2 regions of the Acidovorax sp. KKS102 genome follow, and region 2 is predicted to be linked to the other one. Evidence: predicted binding sites of a transcription regulator. Region 2 holds the regulator's gene; the other holds the start of a gene.
The links. The regulator sigma-54, encoded in region 2, starts transcription at its own class of promoters, with help from an activator protein. The targets are predictions, from matches to a motif close to TGGCANGNAANCTGCTTT.
Positions count from the first base shown of each region.

Region 1: a site for sigma-54 is predicted at 3,272-3,289, ahead of C380_RS17140 (ammonium transporter). Genes of this name have one in related genera too.

Region 1 covers NC_018708.1:3,723,973-3,731,911, reverse strand. Annotated here, with positions in the region: gene C380_RS17145 (phospholipase D family protein) at 1-1,839, opposite strand, end outside; gene C380_RS17140 (ammonium transporter) at 1,999-3,201, opposite strand; gene C380_RS25110 (hypothetical protein) at 3,406-3,837, shown strand; gene C380_RS17130 (IS5 family transposase) at 4,103-5,098, shown strand; gene C380_RS25340 (hypothetical protein) at 5,357-5,497, opposite strand; gene C380_RS17125 (LysR family transcriptional regulator) at 5,532-6,398, opposite strand; gene argH (argininosuccinate lyase) at 6,543-7,939, shown strand, end outside.
Region 2 covers NC_018708.1:4,831,886-4,839,824, forward strand. Annotated here, with positions in the region: gene C380_RS22220 (class I SAM-dependent RNA methyltransferase) at 1-1,261, opposite strand, end outside; gene C380_RS22225 (thioesterase family protein) at 1,282-1,740, opposite strand; gene C380_RS22230 (RNA polymerase factor sigma-54) at 1,822-3,420, opposite strand; gene lptB (LPS export ABC transporter ATP-binding protein) at 3,420-4,181, opposite strand; gene lptA (lipopolysaccharide transport periplasmic protein LptA) at 4,238-4,897, opposite strand; gene C380_RS22245 (thiol:disulfide interchange protein DsbA/DsbL) at 5,005-5,661, opposite strand; gene C380_RS22250 (SPOR domain-containing protein) at 5,754-6,410, opposite strand; gene argS (arginine--tRNA ligase) at 6,426-7,939, opposite strand, start outside.

The DNA.
Region 1 (7,939 bases), 1.1 Mb from region 2:
GGGCTCGGTGGTGGCGTCGGGCAGCCCGCTGCCCTCAGGAGCACGCCAGCGCAGGCCCTGGTCGGTGGCTTGCACCTGCCAGGCGGACTCTTTCAGTGCCGCGTCAATCTGCGTGGTGGCCCGGCGAGACAGCTCCGTGCTGCGAATCAGCAGCGCCACCTCGGTGTTCTGCCGCTGTGAGCGCATGTCCAGATTCATTGACCCCACGACCAGCAAGCGGCCGTCCACGATCAGCAGCTTGGAGTGCAGCATGGCGCGCGAGCCGCCTTGCGAACCCACGACGCCCGCGCTGTGGTTGCCCATGCTGCCCGACACGCCCAGCGCCCCCCGCAGCACGCCGGGCAACTCGCTGTGCATCTCGTACAGCTCCACCCCCATGGCCAGCAGCTGCGGCCGGTGGCGAGCGTAGCCGGCGTGTGCAATGGGCGCGTCGTTGGAGGCCAGCGAGTTGGTCAGCACCCGCACCCGCACGCCGCGTGCGCGCGCAGCGGCGAAGGCGGCCTCCATGTCCGGCCCGGGCACGAAGTAGGGCGAGATGATGAGCAGGTCGCGCCGCGCCTGGGCCATGAGCTGCAGAAGGCCATCCACCACCGTATCGGTCTGCGCCTCGTTGGTCTCCGTGCCGGCGCGGGGCAGGGGGCTCGGTGGACTGTCTGCCGCCGCTACTTTGCGGGAGCCCGACACCAGCGCGGCGGCAGCGGCCTTGGGACTGCTGGGGCTGCTCAGGTTGCCGGGTACCCCTGCCGGGGTGCTCGCGGCAGGACTGGGTGGCGCTGGGGACACTGCAGGGGCGGCCCCATTGGGCACGCTGCCCGCCGCTGCGCTGTCGGCCGGAATCTTGGCGGGCTGGTCTACCAGGACCGCTGCTGCTGCCCAGACAAAGGGCGTGCGCTCCAGGTCCATGGGCTCGTAGTTCCAGATGCGCGCCCGCTGCGCAGCGGTGGTGCCGGGCCCCATGTCGGGCGGTGAGCGGTCGGGCGCCGTGGTGCCACCCTGGCCTGCGACACGGCGCCTCCGCCCTTCGTCGGCCACTCGGATGCTGTCGCGCAAGTGGTCGAGTTCGCTCTGGGTGATAAGCGACTGCACCGGGTAGGCGCGTTCGTTGTTCCAGTAGCTGTCAAAGCTGCGTGATAGGTCCTGCACGATGGGGCCTGCGGCCAGCACGTCCAGGTCCACAAAGTTGCCCGAATCGGCGTTACCGAAGTAGGCATCGCCCAGGTTGCGTCCCCCGGTGACGGCCATGGCGTTGTCGGCAATGAACAGCTTGTTGTGCATGCGCTGCTGCACGCGCGAGAAGTCGCCCAGCAGGCTCAGCATGCGGCCGATGGGCGACCCCCGGGCACCGGTCACGGGGTTGAACATCCGCATCTCGATATTGGGCACAAACGCCAGCCGCATCACCTGCGCGTCGCGCCCGGTGCTGTGAAAGTCGTCCAGCAACACGCGCACCCGCACACCACGCTGTGCCGCGGCCATCACGCTGAGCAGCAGGCGCTCGCTGCTGGCGTCTGCATGGATGGCGTAGTACTGCAGGTCCAGGGTTTTCTGGGCGGCGTCGACCAGGGCCAGGCGGCTGCTGTAGGCAGCCTGTGGGCCGCTGAGCAGTGCAAACCCTGAGGCATGCCGTGCCCCCTCGGCGGCCCTGCGCGCGGCGACCAGCTTCCCCAGTGGAGTGTCGCCGGGAGCCGCCAGAGCAACCGACACTGGGCGGTCCACCTCCTTGGGCAGGCCCGCGCATCCCGCCAGGGCTAGGGTGACCAGCAGCACGACCATGCCCAGCCATCTGGAGCGGGCCGACTGGGGCTGGGTGACGACGGACAAGGGGGGCGAAGACAGCATGGCGCGATTGTGACCGTGGAGCCGCTGGGGCGCAGGGCTCAGGTATAGCTGCGCACCGGTCCATCCGCTGTCAGACAGCGCGCCAAGGCGACGGCTTGGACCCGTATCAGGCCTTGCACCGGGTCCCTCGCCGGTCCGATGCCGTCGCCGGGTGTTGGGTTACCAACTCACTTCGCGGTCGGGCGTGGCGCTGATCTTGTGGATGCTCAGGTCGGCACCGTCAAACTCTTCTTCCTGCGTCAGCCGGATGCCCACCGTCTGCTTGAGGATGCCGTACACCACCACGCCGCCGATCAGGGCCCACACCACACCCAGGCCCGTGCCGATGAGCTGGGCCGACAGGCTCACCCCGCCCAGCCCGCCCAGCGCCTTGCTGCCAAAGAGGCCTGCCGCCAGCCCGCCCCAGGTGCCGCACAGCCCGTGCAGCGGCCATACGCCGAGCACGTCGTCGATCTTCCATTTGTTCTGTGTCAAGGTGAACATCAGCACAAAGATGGCCCCGGCCACCGCGCCCACCACCAGCGCACCCAGCGGGTGCATGAGGTCCGAGCCCGCACACACGGCCACCAGACCTGCGAGCGGGCCATTGTGCACAAAGCCGGGGTCGTTCTTGCCCAGTACCAGGGCAGCGAGCGTGCCGCCCACCATGGCCATCAGCGAGTTCACCGCGACCAGGCCCGAGAGCTTGTCCACGGACTGCGCGCTCATCACATTGAAGCCGAACCAGCCCACCACCAAGATCCAGGCGCCCAGCGCCAGGAAGGGAATGTTCGATGGCGGGTGGGCCGAGATCGCACCGTCCTTGCGGTAGCGGTTGGCGCGAGAGCCCAGCAGGATCACCGCCGGCAACGCAATCCAGCCGCCCATGGCGTGCACCACCACCGAGCCCGCAAAGTCATGGAACTCCTCGCCCGTCACGGCCTTGATCCAGCCCTGCACTCCAAAATGCTGGTTCCAGGCGATGCCCTCAAAAAACGGGTACACAAAGCCCACGATGACTGCCGTTGCCAGCAGTTGTGGCCAAAACTTGGCGCGCTCTGCGATGCCGCCCGACACGATGGCCGGGATGGCGGCTGCGAACGTGAGCAGGAAGAAGAACTTGACCAGCGCATACCCGCTGAGCTGCACCAGCGACTCTGCGCCAACAAAAAAATGCGTGCCGTAGGCCACGGTGTAGCCGACGACGAAATAGACCACCGTGGACACCGAAAAGTCCACCAGGATCTTGACCAGCGCATTCACCTGGTTCTTTTTGCGAACCGTGCCCAGCTCCAGAAACGCAAACCCGGCGTGCATGGCCAACACCATGATCGCCCCGAGCAAGATGAACAAGGCATCTGTGCCCTGTTTGAGTGCTTCCATAACGTCCTCGCGATAGTGATTGATCGACTCTGGTGCGTTTTCGGGATACGCCACAGATTTGCACCAAGTTGAAGCAAGAAGCGCGCCAAGAGTTGGTGCAAGGTTTTGCACTGATTTGGGGCTTGATGGGGTGATCGAAGAATGGAGGCTCAAAATACTGTATAAATAAACAGTTTTTTAGCGCCGACCCCACCCCCGCTCGCTATGGGCCTCTTACCCCCTCCTGAAGACGACCTGCCCGAACAGCCGCAGGAAATCCGCGTCCCGCTGCAAGCCATTCGCGGCCGAGGTGCGGCGACAGCCATGGCGCACCGGTTTGCAAAAGACCAGCGCGAGCCCGCAGATGACGGGTGGAGCCCTGTTCGGGCACCTGGCAATGCGGAGGGCTTCGCCCCGGGCCACGGAGGTCGGGAGGGCGGTGATGAATGGGGCGCCGGGGCGCCGGGCGGGCCTGCTGCGTGCGACGAGGGCGATGGCGACAGCCGTCCTTCGCCCGCCACCCGCGTGCATTTCGAGACCGCGCGCAGTGCCCTGTGCGCCAACGACTCGCCCGACATCTTCTTTGAGCTATCGGTCAATCCCTACCGGGGCTGCGAGCATGTTATGGAGCGACAGAAACTGCGTGTCTGGCGATAGTGAATAAAACAGGCAGCTGGTTTTCGGGTTTTGTTTAACCGGTTGTTCCTCTTGTGAGGCGGGGTGGAACAGCCGCTTGCGGCTGTGGAACCTCGCAAATCAGCGTTGAGAGATGCACAACGCAATTCCCAGCCCCGTGACCCATGCAGATGTCCGAAAGTACTTTCGTCGGACACAGAGCAATGTCTATCTACTCTCTGGGAAGGCTTAGGGCAACGCTGAAAAAGTCTCCGCTGCTACTCCAGCGTGGGTAAATTACTGGGCCATGAAGCAGCAGACCCTTGCTATGGCAGCCGACGCCCAGTCGGGTTTTGAACAGCATCGCAAGCCCACGCGGCGCGACGAATTCCTCAAGACCATGGAGGCGCTGGTGCCCTGGGCGGCGCTGTGCGAAGAAATCGCACCGCACTACCCCAAGGCTGGCAATGGGCGTCCTCCCATTGGACTGGAGCGCATGCTGCGCATCCACTTCATCCAGCACTGGTTCAACCTCGCCGACCTGGCGTGTGAGGAAGCCCTCTACGACAGTGCCAGCCTGCGCCGCTTCGTCGGCATTGACCTGGGTTGCGAGCCAGTGCCCGATGCCACCACGATGCTCAAGTTCCGCCATCTGCTGGGCGACAACAAGTTGGGCGAAGCGCTGTTCGCACGCGTGGGCAAGGAGTTGCAGGCGCGCGGCATCAAGGTCAACACCGGCACCATCGTGGACGCCACCATCATTGGTGCACCCAGCTCCACCAAGAACGCCGCCAAAGCCAGAGACCCAGAAATGCACCAAACCCGCAAGGGCCAGCAGTGGTATTTCGGCATGAAGCTGCACATCGGCGTGGACAGCCAAACCGGGCTGGCCCACAGCGCGGTGGTCACGGCGGCCAACGTGCACGACAAACATCCACTGCCTGATTTGCTGCACGGCAACGAGCAGCGCGTTTATGGCGACTTGGCCTATGCCAGCCAGAAGGCACTGATAGCGAGCAAGGCACCCAAGGCCAAGGACTTCACCAACCAGCGCACGCGCCGTGCGGGAGAGGTTGATGAGGTGCAGCGGGCCAAGAATCGCAACAAGTCGCGCTTGCGTGCTCGGGTCGAACACGTCTTTGCCGTGGTCAAGCGGCTATGGGGGTTCACTAAGGTGCGCTATCGCGGGCTGCAAAAGAACGCCACGCGTGCGTTCACCGCCTTGGCCCTGGCCAACATCTACCTGTGCCGAGTGCATCTGCTCGGACACCAGCGGTCGAAGGAAGCACTCTGTACGCGGTGACTGAGTTGGTGCGCACCCTTTGTCAGTGGTACGTGCCCGATGCTGCACCGTCACGCACCAACGCCTCTGGGCCTGGTGCCGTCAGTCAGGGCGTGGAATTTCTTGCGCCCATGGACCAGTTGCTCCCAAATTGGCCCACGCAGTTTGAAGCGCACGTGAGAGCCCGGATTTTTGTCCGGCAATCCAGACGGCCGTACATTGCGGACCCGACTCGGACCGTGGTACGAGCGCCTAAAGGCGCTGCACCATTGCCAAGGATTACAGCAGTTCCTTGACGTCATCTTGCGCGTAGCCGAAGCAGAGTTCGACGGTACGTGCATAGACTTTGCCACGCCTGAGGTCGCCGCTACGGCAACGCATATGACCGCCACACAAGCGGCCAAGCGAATTGGTGTTCATGCGGCGACCTTCAGGACCAGGGATTTCATGACCCTCAAATCTCAGCCAAACACCGCATGAAGGCTGTCATCTGCGCCGACTCTGTGTGCTGCTGAGCGATTAGCACGTGCCGTGCAAACTGCACCGCGGGCTCGAATCGAAGCACCTTGATTCCTGGCAGGCTCATGTTGCGCACCACCAATGGGTTGACCACGCTGACTCCAAGGCCCATTTCGACCATTCTGCAAATGGTGGGGGCATATGGGGTGTCCAAGATGAGCTTGCGACGGTCTGGATTGAACGCCGCGTCCACCGCCTCTCTCGTGCCATCACCCTGTGTGAGCGAGATAAATGGTTCATCATCAAAGTCACTTGGTTTGACCGAGCGCTTTTTGGCCAGACGATGGCCTACGGGAACGATGCAAACACCCTGTTCTTGCGCCCACAGACTCGACTGAACGCCCGCAGTGTCAACAAGGTACGAAACAAGACCGAGGTCACAGTAGCGGGTGGCCGTCCATTTCGCCACCGTTGGTGAGTCATTGGTGTGGATGGAGACCGGGGTATCGGGGTAGCGTTTCCGGAACACTTGAATGACTTTGGGCATCACACTCATCGCAATTGACGGTACTGCTCCGATGCGAAGCGTTCCAGTGCCCAGTTGTCGAATCAGTCGTACCGAGTTCTCGAGGGCGTCCATGCCCAAGAACGAGCGCTGAACCTCTTGGTAGAACGCGTCCCCTTCCGCAGTGGGCGTGAGTCTCCCAGCCTTTCGCTCGAAGAGGTGCAGGCCTGTTTCGGCTTCCAGCTGGGCAATGAACCTGCTGATGTTTGGCTGGGTGGTGTGCAACTCCTTGGCAGCCAAGGTCATTGACCTCGTGAGCATCACCACCCTGAATGTCTCAATCTGCTTGAACTTCATTTGCACCTCTGCGTATTTTCAATGAGCATAACAAGGATGTATGGGTTCCTATAAAACTCGTATTTGACGGCATGTCATGCGGTTTTCATACTTCGCTCAAGAACTCGGGGGAACGGTTCCCCAGTGGCAGGAAGCAGGCAATTCATGGAATCCAAAGTAAGTCGTCGTTTGCAACAACCCACCGCACAGGAGGTGTGCGACCACATCTACCTACCGCGGCTCAATCGCGAGTTCGCGAGTGGGTTCATCTACCTGACCGACATCAACGCTGCCCACCTCTTGATGTTGCGAAAGGCGGGCTTGGTGCCAACAAACGTTGCCGCTTTGCTTGCTCGGACGCTCGTGAAAATGCAAGGCGACGGACCTGACGCGGTCACGTTGGACCCGCAGCGCGAGGATGCGTACTTCAACTACGAAGCGCAACTGATGAGCCTGGCGGGCTCAGATGTGGGTGGGCGTCTGCACGTGGCTCGCAGCCGTAACGACATTCTTGCGACCCACGACCGGCTGCGAGCGAGAGACATCGGGCTCAATGTGCTGGATGCGTTGAATGCAGCCAGGGAGGTGGCGCTATCGCGTGCTGCCGCCTACGCCGATGTGGTAATGCCAGGGTACACACATCTTCAGTCCGCTCAGCCCATCAGCTACGGTCACTATCTGTCTGCCGTAGCGCAGGCTATGGCGCGTGATGCAGGACGAATAGAGCAGGCCATTGTCAATATGGATGCGAGCCCCCTTGGAGCGGGTGCTCTGGCTGGCACCGCATTCCCAATTCAGCGCGAGGAGACGGCCCGGTTGCTCGGGTTTTCGGGATGCGTGGAGAACTCCTTAGATGCAGTGGCTTCGCGTGACTTCGCCTGGGAGTTGATGTCTGCGATGACCATCGCATCGCTGACCTGGGGACGAATTGCCCAGGACTTCTATGTGTGGGCCACTCCGGAGTTCGGTTTGATTGAGTTCCCCGACAGCGTAGCGGGAACTTCGAGCATCATGCCGCAGAAGAAGAACCCGGTGGTCGTTGAATACCTCAAGGGGAAGACAAGCCACCTCATAGGTCTTTTGACAGCGGCGATGTCAGCGGTGAAGGGTACGCACTTTACCCACAGCGGCGATGGCAATCGGGAGAGCATGCGCAGCTTTTGGGAGAGTGCCGATGAATGCCTGCGCTGTCTCGTCCTGTTCAAGCTGGTCATCGATTCCGCGAGGCCAGCTGAAGCGACCATGCTGCACAAGGCTCGCACGGACTTCTCCACGGCCACGGACCTGGCTGACGCTCTGGTCCGTGAATCTGGCCTTTCCTTCAGAGAAGCACATCATGTCGTGGGGGCTGTGGTGCGTCAGGCACTGGATGCCAGCTTGCCGGCCAGCGACATCACAGCGGAGATGGTCAACGCGGCAGCCACGGAGCAGACGGGTAGGCCCATTTGCTTGAGTGACCAGTCCGTGCGACTGTGTCTCGACCCGGCGTACAGCCTTGAGTCGCGCTCTGCGAAGGGGGGGCCTGCACCCTCTCTGGTCGTCCTGCGAATCGCACAACAGCG
Region 2 (7,939 bases):
CAGGCTTGGCGGCCCGGTCGCGCACGGCGCCCTTGATCATGTCGAAGCGGAACATGCGGCATTCGATGGGGCCGTTCCATAGGGGCACGCGGCGCGATTCCTTCAGGCGCATCTTGCCGGGCAGTTTCAGGTCGGGGGTGAGCATCCAGGCCGTCCAGCCGCTGTAGTTCTTCTTCCAGTGCGTGGCCAGCTGGCTGAAGAACTCGCCGCCGTCTTCGGTCTGCGCCTCTTCGCGGCCCACAGCCAGGCCCTGGGCGCGGTCGGCCGCGCGTTCGCTGGCATTGCGGCCTGCGGTACCGGCTGCGGCAATGCGCTCGCCGTAGGGCGGGTTCAGCAGCATCACGCCGGGCTGGTCGCAGGGCGGCATGCGCTGCAGGGCGTCGCCACCGCGCAGCTGCACGGCCTGGGCCACACCTGCGCGCTCAGCGTTGCGCTGCGCAAAATCGACCATCCGGAAGGCCACATCACTGCCAAAAATGGGTACAGCGCTAGTACATATTGCGCCTTCAGCTTCGTTTTTGATAGCAGACCAGACATGTGCCTGGAAGGGCAGCAGCTTTTCAAACGCAAAGCGACGCAGCATGCCCGCCGGGATGCGGCAGGCGATCTGTGCGGCTTCGACCACGATGGTGCCGCTGCCGCAGCAGGGGTCGTACAGGGGCTGGGGGTTGTCGCCGTGCGGGTCCCAGCCACTGGCGGCGATCATGGCGGCGGCGAGGGTTTCCTTAAGGGGGGCATCGCCCTTGTCCTCGCGCCAGCCGCGCTTGAACAGTGGCTCGCCCGAGGTGTCGATGTAGAGCGTGGCTTCGTCGGTGGTCAGGTGCAGGTGGATGCGCACGTCGGGCCACTGGGTGTTCACATCGGGGCGCACGCCGCTCTTGTGGCGGAAGCGGTCGGCCACGGCGTCTTTCACCTTGAGGCCCGCGAAGTTCAGGCTCTGCAGCGGGCTGTGCTGGGCCGTCACTTCGACCTTGAAGGTCTGGCGCGTGGTGAACCAGATCTCCCAGGCCACATCGCTGGCCATGTTGTAGAGGTCGTTCTCAGACCGGTATGGGCGGTGGGCCAATTGCACCAGTACGCGCTGGGCCAAGCGGCTGTGCAGGTTGAGCTGCATGGCCTGGCGCCACGAGGCGCGCAGCAGCACACCACCCCGGCCCACCAGCAGGTCTTGCCCCGTGAGACCGGTGATGCCATGTACCTCGTCGGCCAGAAAGCCCTCGACGCCTGCGGCGCAAGGGAGAAAAAGTTGGAGTTGGTTCATGTCGATGGGGAGGATACGCGCTAGTGCTCGGCGGGGGAACCGGGCTCCCCCGCGCGGGCCAGCAGCAGCCGGCGGATGGAGTCGGGGATGGGTGCGACCTTGCGGCTGGCCTTGCCGATGAAGACGATACCGATCTTGCCGCGCGCCACTTCGCGGCCTGAGGCCTTTTCGGTCATGCAGAACACCAGGTCGAAGCCGTAGCGGTTGAAGTCCGCCGGGGCCATTTCCACCCGCATGGTTTCGCCGTGGAAACCTTCGGACTTGTACTGCGCCACTATGTCGCCCACCACGATGGAAAGGCCGCCCACATCGGCCTCTGGGTAGCCCAGCGACTGAAAGAAGCGCACCCGCGCTTCGGACACCAGGCTGAGCAGCTGCGCGTTGTCCAGGTGTCCGCCCTGGTTCACATGGCTGATGTAGATCTGCAGCTCGGTGGCAAAGCCGAAGTGCGCGGGGAGGTCAAAGACGATGCGGGCCATGGTGGGCTGCGGTGGGTAATACGGAAACAACAGAAAAGACTACGGCGGCGCAGGCGGGCAGTGCGCCACCTGCCGAGGCGGCTACAACGCTTTGCGCAGATTCGCTGGCGCGATCTTGAGCGCCTCGCGGTACTTGGCCACGGTGCGGCGGGCGCATTCGATGCCCTGCTCCTTGAGCATCTCGGCGATCTGGCTGTCGGACAGCGGCTTGGCGGGGTTCTCCGCCGACACGAACTGCTTGATCAGTGCGCGCACCGCCGTGCTCGACGCATTGCCGCCCGTTTCGGTGCCCAGGCCCGAGCCAAAGAAATACTTCAGCTCGTAGGTGCCGATAGGCGTGGCCATGTACTTGGCGGTGGTGACGCGGCTGATGGTGGACTCGTGCAGGCCCAGTTCGTCGGCAATGTCGCGCAGCACCAGCGGGCGCATGGCCAGTTCACCGTGGGTGAAGAAGTTCTTTTGCCGCTCGACGATGGCGCGCGACACGCGCAGGATGGTGTCAAAACGCTGCTGGATGTTCTTGATGAACCAGCGCGCCTCCTGCAGGCGCTGCTGCATGCCCTGGTGGCCTTCGCCGCCCTTGTGGCCGCGCAGGGCGCCTGCGTAGATGTCGTGCACGCGCAGGCGGGGCATCACGTCGGGGTTGAGCTGCACGATGAAGCTCTGCTGGCCGCTGCCATTGGCGCGACCGGCTTTGCGTACGATGACGTCGGGCACGATGATGTTGCGCTCCACGTCGGCAAACTTGCGGCCCGGGCGTGGTTCCAGGCGGGCGATGAGTGCCATGGCAGCGCGGGTGCGCTCTTCTCCAGCCACGCCGCCTTCGCTGCACAGCTGCGTCAGGCGGCGGATGTCCCGGCGCGCCAGCATCTCCAGCGGCTGCTGGCAGATGCGCAGAGCGGTCTGCACCGTGTCGGGGTCAGCACTGCTGTCCTCATCGGCAGCCAGCGCCGTGAGCTGCAGCGTCAGGCATTCGGCCAGGTTGCGCGCCCCCACGCCAGTGGGCTCCAGGCTTTGCAGCAGGCGCTGGGCCACGGTGAAGCGGTGCACCAGTTCTTCGATCTGTTCCAGGTCGTCGGGCCCGGCGAGGCTGATGGCGAGTTCTTCCAGCGGCTCTTCGAGGTAGCCGTCGTCGTTCAGCGATTCGATGAGAAAACGCAGCGCGGCCATGTCTACTTCGGACAGGCGCAGCGACAGCGCCTGGCGGTGCAAAAAGGCCGTCAGCGACTCGTGCGATCGGGCCAGCTCGGTGGCATCGGCCTCGTCGCCTTCCGCGTCGTTGCGGGTGCGCGCTGGGGCGTCGCCGCCCCACTCGGCATCGTTGGGCGCCATCTCGACGGTGCCGTCGCCGCTCCAGTCGGGCTCGTCCGAGCCCCCCCCGGAGATTTCAGCGTCGTTTTGGCTGTCAGCGCCAGTACTGCTTGCGCCAGCAGCTCCTGAAAACATAGCATCATCTGCGCTGTAGTCGTCGGCCTGCGCGGGCGTATCGGCGGCTTCCAGGCCAAATTCCTCGCGCGGGGCTTCGTCGACACTGCGTTCGAGGAACGGGTTTTCGTCGAGCATCTGCTCGACTTCCTGCGACAGTTCGAGCGTGGACAACTGCAGCAGCCGGATGGACTGCTGGAGCTGGGGGGTCAGTGCAAGGTGCTGCGAGACGCGCAGCGACAGTCCAGGCTTCATCACATGCGGAAATGCTCGCCCAGGTACACGCGGCGTACTTCGGCGTTGTCCACGATCTCGGACGGCGTGCCCTGCGCCAGCACGCGGCCGTCGCTGATGATGAAGGCGTGGTCGCAGATGCCCAGCGTCTCGCGCACGTTGTGGTCGGTGATGAGCACACCAATGCCGCGCGCCTTCAGGAAGCCGATGATGCGCTGGATCTCGATCACTGCGATGGGGTCGATGCCGGCAAAAGGCTCGTCCAGCAGGATGAAACGCGGCTGGGTGGCCAGGGCGCGGGCGATCTCGACGCGGCGGCGCTCGCCACCGGACAGCGCCAGTGCGGGTGAGGCCCTCAGGTGGTCCACGCGCAGCTCTTGCAGCAGGGCCGTAAGGCGCTCTTCGATGGCATCACGCGACAGCGGCTGGCCGTCGTCGGCGCGCTGCAGTTCCAGCACGGCGCGCACGTTTTCTTCGACGGTGAGCTTGCGGAAGATGGAGGCTTCTTGCGGCAGGTACGACAGCCCCAGGCGCGACCGGCGATGGATGGGCATGTGGGCCACGGACTGGCCGTCGATGCGGATGTCACCCGCATCGCTGCGCACCAGGCCCACGATCATGTAGAACGATGTGGTCTTGCCCGCGCCATTAGGGCCCAGCAGGCCCACGACTTCGCCTTTTTGCACCTCCAGGGACACGTCCTTGACGACCTTGCGGCTGCCATAGGACTTGGCCAGGTGCTGCACCTCCAGGCGGCTGCCCGAGTGCGAATCGGGCCCCAGGCGGCTGTTCGCAGGGGTCGCTGGGGTCTCGGGACCGGTACTCACCACGGGCCCGCTCACTTGGCGCCGCCGCCAAGAGTGTTGCTGGGGCGCAGCGCCGGAGCGGGCGACTCGGGCGCCTTGGCGGGGGCTGCCGTACCGGGCGGCGGGTCCTTGGGTGCCAGCACGGCGCGCACGCGGCCGCCAGACGTGGGGGCGTCGCCGGCCGCAGCCGAAGACGCAGGCGCCTTCTGGCCATCGACGGTGAACACGTCGGTGAGGTTGTTGTAAACGATCACGGCGCCGGTGATCTCGTCGTTGAGCACCGACCCACGGTAGCGGCGCAGTTCGGCGCGGGTGATGAAGCGCACGTTGTCGGCCTTGCCGTCGTATTCGATGACTTCGCTTTCGCCTTCGATGAACTCGTCCGGCGCTCCGGCCACGGTGTCGCGCTTCTGGCGGAAGAACGCCCGTTTGCCCGCCTCGGCCGTGACCACGCCGTACTGGTAGCCGTCGGCGTCCTGGCGCACATCCAGCCGCGCGCCGCGCAGCACGATGGTGCCTTTGGTCATCACCACGCGGCCCGAGAACACGCTGGTCTGCTTGAGTTCATCGTGGCGCAGGGCGTCGGCCTCGATGTTCATGGGCTTGGCACGGTCTGCCTTTTCGGCATGTGCCATGCCCGCAAGGCCGGACAGGGCTGCGAGCACAAGGAGGGGGAGTAGGCGGTGGGTCATAGGGCACGAATCTTGCAATGATTGTAGCCACCCGATGGTACCTACCCCGAAAAAAAGCCCGCATCCGCGGGCCTTTGGGACAGCTTGCCGACAGGGTCGGCCACTGGTCAGGCTTTGCGCGCTGTGGCGGCCAGGTATTCGACCACCTGCAGCACGGTCTGCATGCTGCCGGCCATCGTGCCGTCGGTGTAGTACTTGCCCGCCACACCCATGGATGGCACGCCTTCGACACCGTACGCATCCTGCAGCTGCGAGGCACGACGCACCTGGTTGGCGACGCTGAAGGAGCCGTAGACCTCCTTGAACTTGGCCACGTCCACGCCCTGCTGGGTCACCCAGGCCAGGATTTCGTCGTCCTTGGCGAGCTTGGCCTTTTCCACGTGGATGGCGCGGAAGACCTTGGCATGCAGGGCTTCGAGCTTGCCCATGCCTTCGAGCGTGTAGTACAGCTTTTGCTGGGGCACGAAGCTGGCGTTGAACGCCACAGGCACGCGGCGGATGGAGAGGTCCTTGGGCGCGGCCTTGACCCAAGCGTCCAGTGTGGGCTCGAAGGCGTTGCAGTGGGGGCAGCTGTACCAGAAGAACTCGATCACATCGACCTTGCCGGCCGGGGCATCCGGGGCGACGGGCTTGTCCAGCCGCTTGAAGTCCTTGCCCTCCTTGAACTGGCGGGCTTGCGCCATGGCGGGGTTGGCCACTGGCAGCGTCAGGGCAGAAGCGGCAACCGCCGAGGCGGCGGACAAAGAAAACTCACGGCGTTTCATGACAAAGACTCTCCTGGTTCAGGTATGCGGGATGTGAGACATCCCTTTACAAAAAGTTCAGCCCTGGCGGTGGCGCCGCTTTTGCAAGCGCTTCAGCGCTGCACGCGCACGAGCGCCGATTCCAGCCCGGCGCCGTCGAGTTTCTCTTTGAGCACCTCGGCATCGTCCCGCTTGGTGAAGGGGCCGATGCGCACCCGGAACACCGCCCGGCCATTTTGCTCACGCTCGCTCACGCGGGCCTCCCAGCCCAGCATGGCCAGCTTGGCGCGCTGGGCGTCGGCGTCGGCCTGGGTGCGGAAGGCACCAGCCTGCACAAAGTAGTCAAACGGGTCCACGCTGCCCTTGGCGGCTGCCTTGGCCACGGCCAGATCGCCCAGCGGGTCTGCGCCCGGCTTGCTCTCTGCCTTGGCCTCGGCTTTCGCGTCTGGCTTGCTCGCGGCAGGCTTGGCGGCCGATGCGGCGGCGCGCACCTCAGGCGCCGGTGCCGATGCAGGAGCTGACGCAGCTGCGGCCACCGGAGGCGCCGCAGGGCGGGCCGGGTTCTTGCCATACAGCGGCGAGTTCGGGTCCCAGTTCTTGTTCTTCTGGGACTCCGCAGCGTCCATGTCTGCGCCTCGGCCGTTGCCCTTGTTCAGGAACGGCACCGGCACCTTGGTCACGTACACGGCCACGGCCAGCGCCGCGCCCAGGCCCACGATGACCCCGACGATGAAGCCGACAATGGTCCCGCCCGTCTGTTGCTTTTTCATATTGGTAGTAACTGCTTACATTCTGGCCGGGGCCGACACGCCCAGCACCGCCAGGCCATTGTGCAATACCTGGGCGGTGGCAGCGACCAGCGCCAGGCGCGCCTTCTTCACCACCTCGTCGTCCACCAGGATGCGCTCGGCATCGTAATAGCTGTGGTAGCTGGCGGCCAGGTCGCGCAGGTAAAAGGTCACATCGTGCGGCGCCTCGCCCTCGGCAGCGGCCGTGAGCATCTCGGGGTACTTGGCCAGCTGCAGCATCAGGGCCTGGGCCTGCGGGCCTTCCAACGCCGACAAGTCCACGTCCTGGAGCGACGCCACGTCGCCACCACCCGCCTCCTGCCAGGCGCGCAGCACTGACTGGATGCGCGCATGGGCGTACTGCACGTAGTAGACCGGGTTGTCGTTGTTCTGCGCCACCGCCAGGTCCACGTCGAAGGTGTACTCGGTATCGGGCTTGCGGCTGAGCAGGAAGAAACGCACCGCGTCCTTGCTGGTCCACTCGATCAAATCGCGCAGCGTGACATAGCTGCCCGCCCGCTTGCTGATCTTGACCTCTTCACCGCCCTTGACCACGCGCACCATCGTGTGCAGCACGTAGTCGGGGTAGCCCTTGGGGATGCCCACATCGGCCGCCTGCAGGCCGGCGCGCACGCGTGCAATGGTGCCGTGGTGGTCTGTGCCCTGGATGTTCACGACCTTGGTGAAGCCACGCTCCCACTTGGCAATGTGGTACGCCACGTCGGGCACAAAGTAGGTGTAGGTGCCGTCCTGCTTGCGCATGACGCGGTCCTTGTCGTCGCCGTAGTCGGTGCTCTTGAGCCACAGCGCGCCGTCCTGCTCGTAGGTCTTGCCGTTGGCGATGAGCTTGTTCACCGTGGCCTCGACGCGGCCGCTGGTGTACAGGCTGGACTCCAGGTAGTACTCGTCGAACTGGAGGTTGAACGCCTGCAGGTCCTTGTCCTGCTCGTTGCGCAGGTAGGCCACCGCAAATTGGCGGATGTTGTCATAGTCGTCCACGTCGCCATTGGCGGTGAACTCGCGGTCATCGGCCTTCACGGTGGCCTTGGCCTTGAAGGCCTCGGCAATGTCGGCGATGTAGTCGCCGTTGTAGAAGTTCTTGGCCAGCGGGTTGTCGCTGTCGGTGGGCCAGCAGTCGTCGCCGGGCTTGAAACCCTTGGCGCGCAGCTGCGTGCTCTTGGTCAGCGTGTCGATCTGTACGCCCGCATCGTTGTAATAGAACTCGCGGTGCACCTTCCAGCCCTGGGTGCTGAACAGGTTGCAAATCGCATCGCCCAGCGCGGCTTGGCGGCCGTGGCCCACGTGCAGCGGACCCGTGGGGTTGGCCGACACGAACTCGACCAGCACCTGCTGGCCGTTGCTGGCCTGATAGCCGAAATGTTCACCGGCCGTCAGCACCTCACGCACCACTTGTTGCTTGGCGGCAGGTTGGAGGCGGATGTTCAGAAAACCCGGACCCGCAATTTCAATGGCGGACACCCAGCGTTGAAAAGCAGGCGTGGCTTCGAGCG